DNA from 2 places in the Streptomyces sp. Z423-1 genome. Region 1 is predicted to be linked to the other one. Evidence: riboswitches for the same ligand, from Rfam matches in the RefSeq annotation. Region 1 holds a riboswitch; the other holds the start of a gene.

Region 1 (4,203 bases):
TACGTGGCTGCTGTCCGGGCCCACGAGCAGCTACGCCGTGCACCTCACTGAGAACGACGAGCTGCTGCATCTGCACTGGGGCCCCAGGATCGCACTCGCCGACGCCGAAGCCCTCGCGGTGCGCCCGCTGCCGGACCACTGGCCCTTCGAGTCCCCGCTCGACGGACGGGAGGAGTACCCGATCGAAGGAGGCCCCCGCTTCGTCCGCCCCGCCCTGTCCGTGCGCACCGACGAGCGACGCGGCACCGAGTGGACCTTCGAGACGTACGAGACCGGCGACGACGAGCTGCGCCTGCGCTTCCGGGACGCGGGGCTGGCGATCACGCTGCACTACCGGATGCGTGACGACGTCGTCGAGCGCTGGGTGACCCTGCACAACGACGGGCCCGTGGTCGAGGTGCTGCGCGCCGACTCCGCCACCTGGACCCTGCCGGACCGCGACCAGTGGCGGCTGTCCCAGCTGCATGGCCGGTGGGCGGCCGAGTCCCGGCTGACCCGGTCGTATCTCACCTACGGCGAGAAGGTCATCGGCAGCCGCCGAGGTCACACCGGGCACCAACACCTGTCGTGGGTGGCGCTGGACGCCGACGCGACCGAGGAGCGCGGCGAGGTGTACGGCTGCGCCCTCGGCTGGTCGGGCTCGTGGCGGATCGCGGTGGCGCACCTGCCGGACGCGCGCGTGCAGATCACCGGCGGCGCCGGCTATGACGACTCGGGGCTGCTGCGGCTGGCCGCGGGGGAGTCCTTCACCACGCCCGTCTTCGCCGGCCTGTGGAGCGACGGCGGCTTCGGCGGGGCCAGCCGGGCGTGGCACGCCTACCAGCGCGCGTACGTCGTGCCCGACGCCGAGCGGGACCGGCCGGTGCTGTTCAACTCCTGGGAGGCCACCGAGTTCGACATCTCCGAGGAGCAGCAGCGGGCGCTCGCGCGGCGGGCCGCGGCGATCGGCGTGGAGCTGTTCGTCGTCGACGACGGCTGGTTCGGGGCGCGCACCAGCGACCGCGCGGGGCTCGGCGACTGGACACCCAACCCCGACCGCTTCCCGGCCGGTCTCAAGCCGCTCGCCGACGACGTGCACGCCCTGGGGATGCAGTTCGGGATCTGGGTGGAACCCGAGATGGTCAACCCGGACAGTGATCTCTACCGCGCCCACCCCGACTGGGTGCAGTTCCAGCCGGGACGAAAGCGGACAGAGATGCGCAATCAGCTCGTACTCAACCTCGCGCGGGAGGATGTCCAGGAGTACCTCTGGGAGCAGCTCCACGCACTCCTCTCCAGTGCGCGCATCGACTACGTCAAGTGGGACTTCAACCGCTGCTTCACGGATGCCGGGTGGCCCGGCGAGCCCTACCCGCAGCGGCTGTGGGTCGACCATGTACGTGCCTTTTATGCCCTTTTGGACCGCCTGCGGGCGGCGCACCCGGGCGTCGCCTTCGAGTCCTGCTCGGGTGGCGGCGGCCGGATCGACCTCGGAGTGCTGAGCCGCACCGACCAGGTGTGGACCTCCGACAACACCGACCCGCTCGACCGGCTCGCCATCCAGCACGGCTTCAGTCAGATCCATCCCGCGCGCGTGATGGCCGCCTGGGTCACCGACAGCCCCAACACCCAGCTGAACGGCCGGATCAGCACACTGCGCTTCCGCTTCGTCAGTGCCATGGCCGGGGTGCTCGGCGTCGGCGGCGACCTCATGCAGTGGACCGACGAGGAGCTGGCCGAGGCGCGGGACTGGGTGGCCCTCTACAAGGAGATCCGGCCCCTCGTGCAGCACGGCGACCTCTACCGGCTGCGGCCGCCGGCCGGTGGGCTCAGTGCCGTGCAGTACGTACGCGGTGACGAGTCCGTCGTCCTCGCCTGGCTTCAGGCGCAGAGCTACGGGGAACCCCTCCCGGCGCTGCGGTTGCGCGGGCTGGATCCGGCAGCGTCGTACGAATGCCGTGAAACGGGCGAAGTGCACCGAGGTGCCGTATTGCTGCATCACGGACTGCGTACGGAATTGCGGGGCGACCTTGATGCGGCTGTTTTCCGGCTGCGTCGCATCTGAGCCTTCTGTCCGAATTAGCCTCTTCATTCCAACTCGCTCTGGAATAAAGGAGCCTGGAGCAGGGTCACGTGAGCAGCGTCATATCTGTGACCCAGCGTCGCTCGTCATGTTCACGTAATTCGCATGGTTTTCAAGGGTCTTTACGGAAAACGGCGGCGCCGTAATGCACGCAGTGTGACCGGAATTCGGGTGAACGGATCACGAAAACGGCGTTCCTGCGCAACCTCTTGCTTGTCCCGTGCGTCTTGGCTCGCTTACGTTCCACACCGATCCGGGCGGAACGCCGAATCCTGCCGCCGCCCGGTGCCCGCGCAAACTCACCCGTGTTCGGCAGGAGCGGGGGACCCACAGGTAGAACCGCCTGTTCCGGTCTCCGGAACGGCTCGGGGTAAAGCCGCGTTTCGGCGCGGCCGGACATCTCCAGTCCGCACCCGACAGCTCACCTCGCAGGCGCCGGAGAGGAATTCGCCATGCCCGCGAAGGGTAAGCACCGCCGTCCGAAGACCCAGCGCTTCACCCGCTCCATCGCCGTCGCCGGAACCGGTGGCGCCGCACTCGCCCTCCCGCTCATGGGGGCCGCCGGTGCCCACGCAGCCACTCCCCAGTCCACCGCGGAAAAGGCCGTTCAGTCGGTCCCGACCCAGAAGACGGCCGTCCAGCAGAAGGCCGCCGAAAAGAAGTCCGCCGCCACGAAGGCAGGTGTGCGGACGTATTCGGTGAAGGTCGGCGACTACCTCTCGAAGATCGCCGACGAGCAGAACGTCAGCGGTGGCTGGCAGCGGCTCTACGAGGACAACCGTGAGGCCGTCGGCGAGAACCCGTCGCTCATCCACCCCGGCCTGAAGCTCACGATCGGCAAGAAGGCCGCGACGAGCAGCGGCAAGCCGTCGTCCGCTTCCGCCGCTTCGCCCAAGTCGGCGGCGTCTGCGCAGACGACGGAGTCCTCGAACGCCTCCGAGTCCGCGGCGCAGTCGTCCGGATCGTCCGAATCCGCCTCCTCCGAGGCCTCCGCCCAGGCCGCCGACACCAGCACCGTCAGCGGCTTCACCGCCCCCGTGGACGGCGCCGCCGTCGGCACCGCCTACCGCGTGGCCGGCAGCATGTGGTCCAGCGGCTACCACACGGGCGTCGACTTCGCCGCCCCGAGCGGCACCCCGCTCAAGGCCGTCGGCGCGGGCACGGTCGTCTCCGCGGGCTGGGCCGGCGCGTACGGCAACCAGGTCGTCATCAAGCTCGCCGACGGGTACTACGCGCAGTACGCCCACCTGTCCGCGCTCTCCGTCTCCAGCGGCCAGAGCGTGAGCGCGGGCCAGCAGATCGGCCTCTCCGGCTCGACCGGCAACTCGACCGGACCGCACCTGCACTTCGAGATCCGCACCACGCCGAACTACGGCTCGGACATCGACCCGGTCGCCTACCTGCGGTCGAAGGGCGTCTCCATCGGCTGACGCGCGCGCCGCTCACACCATCGAAGGCCGGACCCCGATCCCCGGGTCCGGCCTTCGGCGGGTCTTCGGTCACCGGGGCTTATTCCGCAGTTGACCAATCCTTTGGCCGTGGCCTTTGTCACCGTCCGTCAACCCCTTCCTACGGTCGCGTAGGTCACATTCGAAGGGGAATGATGTCCCGACGTGGGAGACGATTCGAAGAATGACAGCAGATCAGTGATCGGGTCGTACGTGGCGGTGGGGGACAGCTTCACCGAGGGCGTCGGCGACCCCGGCCCCGACGGGGCGTTCGTCGGCTGGGCGGACCGGTTCGCCGTACTGCTCGCGGACCGCCGACCCGAAGGCGACTTCCAGTACACCAACCTCGCCGTGCGCGGCAAGCTGCTCGACCAGATCGTGGCGGACCAGGTTCCGCAGGCCATCGAACTCGCCCCGGACCTGGTCTCGTTCTGCGCGGGCGGCAACGACATCATCCGCCCGGGCACCGACCCGGACGACGTGGCCGAGCGCTTCGAGCGGGCGGTCGCCGCGCTGACCGACGCCGTGGGCACCGTGCTGGTGACGACCGGCTTCGACACCCGGGGCGTCCCCTTGCTCAGGCACCTGCGCGGCAAGATCGCCACCTACAACGGGCATGTGCGGGCCATCGCCGACCGGTACGGCTGCCCGGTGCTCGACCTGTGGTCGCTCAAGTCCGTTCAGGACCGCCGC
Region 2 (4,203 bases), 4.0 Mb from region 1:
ACGAGGGGATGGCCGTGGTGGAGCGGCTGGCGCCGGGGCATGTGGAGACGGTGCGCGCGACGTTGTTCGATCATCTGAGCCCGGAGCAGGTGGGGCAGTTGGAGGAGATCTTCACCGGGATCGCGCAGGCCCTGCAAGGGGATGAGGGGCGCAGCGCGGCGGGGGATGTGCCGTGGCGGCGGCGGTCGTCGCCGTGCTCGTGAGGGCGGCTGATGGGGCCCCATGAGGTGGGTCATAAAAATGTTGCTTCAACTTTAAAGCATGGCGTAGGGTCTCCGATCGAAGGGCTGCTTCAAAACTGAAACACATGACCCCGGAGACCCGTATGCCCGACTTCCCTGCCGCCGCGCCGCGCGCCCGCGTCCGGGTACCGCTGCGCTTCCACGACGGCTACAGCGTCGACGCCGACCTGGTCACCTTCCACGGCCTGACCGACGGCCAGGAACACGTCGCCGTCGTCCTCGGCGATCCCGGCCCCCGCCCCCTCGTACGCCTGCACTCCGAATGCCTCACCGGCGACGTCTTCGGCTCCGCCCGCTGCGACTGCGGCCCCCAGCTGCGCGAGGCGGTCGAGCGCATCGCGGCCCGCGGCGGCGTGCTGCTCTACCTCCGCCAGGAGGGGCGCGGCATCGGCCTCTACAACAAGCTCGACGCGTACGCCCTTCAGGACCAGGGCCTCGACACGTACGAGGCGAATGCCGCGCTCGGCCTCCCGGAGGACGCCCGCGACTACACGGCGGCCGCCCAGATGCTCCGCGCCCTGTCCATCACGGACCTGGACCTGCTGTCCAACAACCCCGACAAGGCCGACCAGCTCCGCGGCCTCGGCATCACCGTCCACGACCGCGTCCCCACCGGCGTCTTCACGACCGCCCACAACGTCCGCTACCTGCGCGCCAAGGTCCTCCAGACCCAGCACACCCTGCCGCTGGCGGAGCTGAACGCGGGGTGAGCGGGGTGCTCGGGTCCGGCACTGCTCCGCCCCGGGACTACTCGGCCCCGGGTTCGAAGTCCTCCACGAAGTAGCTGTCGTGCCGGATGCGGAACTGCTTGAGTTCCTCGCCACCGCGCTGCGCCATCTCGGCGACCCGCTCGAAGTACTCCTCGCGGGGGGCGCCCGGGGAGAAGAGCAGAAGCATGGACATGGGCTCGTCGGTCACGTTCTTGAAGGCGTGCAGGCCGCCGACCGGTACGTACAGGAAGTCGCCCGCGCGGCCCGTGACCCACTTCTCGCCGTTGTAGAGCTCCAGTTCGCCCGAGAGGATGTAGAAGGACTCCGACATCGCCCGGTGGAAGTGGGTCTTTGCCCCGGCGGATCGTGCACCCAACTCCACCTTGTACAGACCGAATTCGCCGCCGGTCGACTCATGGGTGGCGAGGTAGTGCGTCGAGCCGCCGGGTGAGGAGACGTCCGGCGGGGTGCCGGCCGGGCGGAAGACCGCGTTCACTTCACCCTTGTCGCCGCGGTAGCGGGGCTCCGGGTACTCGAGGTGTTCCGGGTACGACATGATGCGCTCCCTTCGGCAGGCCTGCACCGACTCCTTCCGGCAGGCCTCCACCGACATCGTGGCTCCCACGTCCGAACGGCGACATCGGCCCATTGGCTGATCTTGACGGGCCGGGGAATGAGGGCCGGGGACCTACGGCCGAGGACATAGGGCCGCAGCAGCACGCATCGCAGAAGGCCCGCGCGGCTTCACCGAGGGTGGAGGCGGGGGAGAGGTCCAGCGCCGCGTCGGGCAGTACGACGCCGAACTCCTCCTCGGCGGCCACGACGAGTTCCCTCAGGGCCAGCGAGTCCATGCCGAGACTCTCGAAGGTGGCCTCCGAGGTCACCCGGCTCCGGCTCACCGGCACGTCGAGGTGGTGGACGAGCAGCGCGACCAGCGGCTCGGGCAACTCGGTCCGTCCCGCGATCTGGATCATACGGAGGGGCTCCTGTTCGGTCTCCGAGCCGTTCTTTCTTCATAAGGAACGCCCGACCCGGGCGACCGGCCACGGCTCGATCGGGTGGTCCCCGAGCGGCTGGAAATCGCTGGTCAGCGGGGCGGACGGAAGCTGTGGCGCGTCCGGCCCCGCGCATGGCGTACACTGGTGACACACCGACGCGGGGTGGAGCAGCTCGGTAGCTCGCTGGGCTCATAACCCAGAGGTCGCAGGTTCAAATCCTGTCCCCGCTACTGAAGGCCCGGGGCCGGAATCCAGATCATGGATTCCGGCCCCGAGTCGTTTACCGCCGACGCCCGTCACCAGGGGTGAGCGAGCAAACGCCCTCCGCATAACAACTGACACACAGTCAGATGCGATTACGGTCCTGAACGCCGGTCAACTCGCCCGATTTTCGCCGTTCATGGCCTGTACGTCCCGGCAGAAAACGTTAATGATCAAGCGGAACGGCTTGGAAATCAGGCCTCGGTTCTATTAACGTCCGATAACACAGCGCGGTCGTCCCAGCCGTCACAAGAGGCGGCTCCGTGCGCACGCGCCGAATCCCGCGCGGGGCCCTCACCGGCCACACAAGGGAACCGGGGAACCACCACCTTGGGGTGAATCGGGCGTATGCCGCCGTAGCAGTACGGCTGGTTTACGCGCGTAGGAGACCTTCCTGCTCCGAACCCGTCAGCTAACCCGGTAGGCGAGAAGGAAGGAAAGGAGTACGCCCACGTGGCGTCCAACCGGCCTGCCCCACAAGCCCCGTCCGTGCCTGGCCAGCGCACCGCCGACAGCACCGACACGTTCGTGTACGGCGCACCGCGCACCGACGAGGGCCCGTGGGAGGAGTGGAACCCCACCGCGGAGTCCATCCGTCCCGTACGCGGCCGGCATCGTGTCTCCAAGCAGCGCGGCGGCGGACTCGCCCGCAGCTCCACCGTTCTCGGCGTCGGCGTCATAGCCGCGGTCGGCGCGGGCGGCATGGCCAGCGCGAACACCGGCAAGCCGCCGGTGTCGATCTCCCTGCCCGACCTGCCCTCCGTGGGCGCGCTGATATCCGACGACGACTCCGACTCCGCCGAGACCAAGGCCGCGAGCGCCCCGCTCAGCAGCCTCGGCACGACCGCCGCGGACACCGCGGAGGGCACCACCGACGCCGGTGAGGCGCTGCGCGCCCGCATCATCGCGCAGGCCGAGCAGCAGCAGGAGCAGGTCGAGAGCAAGGCCGCCGCCGAGGCCGCGGCGGCCGCCGAGAAGGCCGCCGCGGAGGCCGCCGCCAAGGCGGAGAAGGAGGCCCAGGAGAAGGCCGCCGCCGCCAAGGCCAAGGCCGAGGAGGAGGCCCGCGAGAAGGCCGAGGCCGAGCGGCTCGCCGCGCTGGCCAGGCAGTACACGCTGCCGACCTCCTCGTACACCATCACCTCCACCTTCGGCCAGGCCGGCGCCCTGTGGTCGTCCGGCTACCACACCGGCCTCGACTTCGCCGCGCCGAGCGGCACGCCCATCAAGGCCGTCCACAGCGGCACCATCACCGAGGCGGGCTGGAGCGGGTCGTACGGCTACAAGACCGTGCTCACCCTCGACGACGGCACCGAGATCTGGTACGCCCACCAGTCCTCGATCGGCGTCAGCGTCGGCCAGAAGGTCACCACGGGCGATGTGATCGGCCGCGTGGGCGCGACGGGCAATGTGACCGGGGCGCACCTGCACCTGGAGGTGCACACCGGCGGCTCCGGCGGCATCGACCCGCTGGCCTGGCTGCGCAGCAAGGGCCTCAACCCCTGAGACGCGCTTCTCTCGAACCCCGGCGGTCCTGACGGCAACCCCCCCGACGTCAGGGCTGCCGGTTTCCGCTGTCCCCAGCCCTGTACGGGCCTACGACCGATACGGGTTGTACGCCGGGTAGGGGTAGGGCCCCGTCGGCCCGTGCCCCGGTGCCCAGCCGTACACCGGCGGCATCATCACCGGCGGCGGCGGCGCTGTCACCCGTGCCGCGTACTCCAGCGCCGGGCGGGCGATCTCGCGGCGGTTCCACAGCTCCTGGAGCAGCTCGCGCTCCCGTACGACGAAGTCCGCGCGGGCGCGGCCCCGGCGGCCCCGATGCCGTAGGAAGGCCAGCGACGTGGCGTACGCCTCGTACTGCGCGACCGCCCGGGCGGCCGGCTTGCCGAGGTGGTGGCCGGCGTACTCGCGGGCCAGCCGACGCGCCCGCATCGAGCCCAGGGCGAACGGTTCGGCGGGCGAGAGCCAGCCGGCGACGACGTAGGCCGGGAG

The links. A riboswitch is a leader RNA that binds a small molecule or an ion and turns the genes downstream of it on or off. The one in region 1 is predicted to bind cyclic di-AMP.
Region 2: linked by a shared signal. The riboswitch ahead of HJD23_RS22210 (M23 family metallopeptidase) and the one ahead of HJD23_RS04365 (LysM peptidoglycan-binding domain-containing M23 family metallopeptidase) in region 1 are both predicted to bind cyclic di-AMP.

The regions. Positions count from the first base shown of each region.
Region 1 covers NZ_CP053109.1:931,756-935,958, reverse strand. The annotation lists gene HJD23_RS04370 (alpha-galactosidase) at 1-2,044, shown strand, start outside; cyclic di-AMP (ydaO/yuaA leader) riboswitch at 2,353-2,510, shown strand; gene HJD23_RS04365 (LysM peptidoglycan-binding domain-containing M23 family metallopeptidase) at 2,515-3,492, shown strand; gene HJD23_RS04360 (SGNH/GDSL hydrolase family protein) at 3,709-4,203, shown strand, end outside.
Region 2 covers NZ_CP053109.1:4,963,881-4,968,083, forward strand. The annotation lists gene HJD23_RS22185 (MarR family transcriptional regulator) at 1-203, shown strand, start outside; gene ribA (GTP cyclohydrolase II) at 326-952, shown strand; gene HJD23_RS22195 (cupin domain-containing protein) at 990-1,508, opposite strand; gene HJD23_RS22200 (phosphopantetheine-binding protein) at 1,450-1,926, opposite strand; tRNA gene HJD23_RS22205 (tRNA-Met) at 2,107-2,180, shown strand; cyclic di-AMP (ydaO/yuaA leader) riboswitch at 2,474-2,653, shown strand; gene HJD23_RS22210 (M23 family metallopeptidase) at 2,665-3,714, shown strand; gene HJD23_RS22215 (PrsW family intramembrane metalloprotease) at 3,805-4,203, opposite strand, start outside.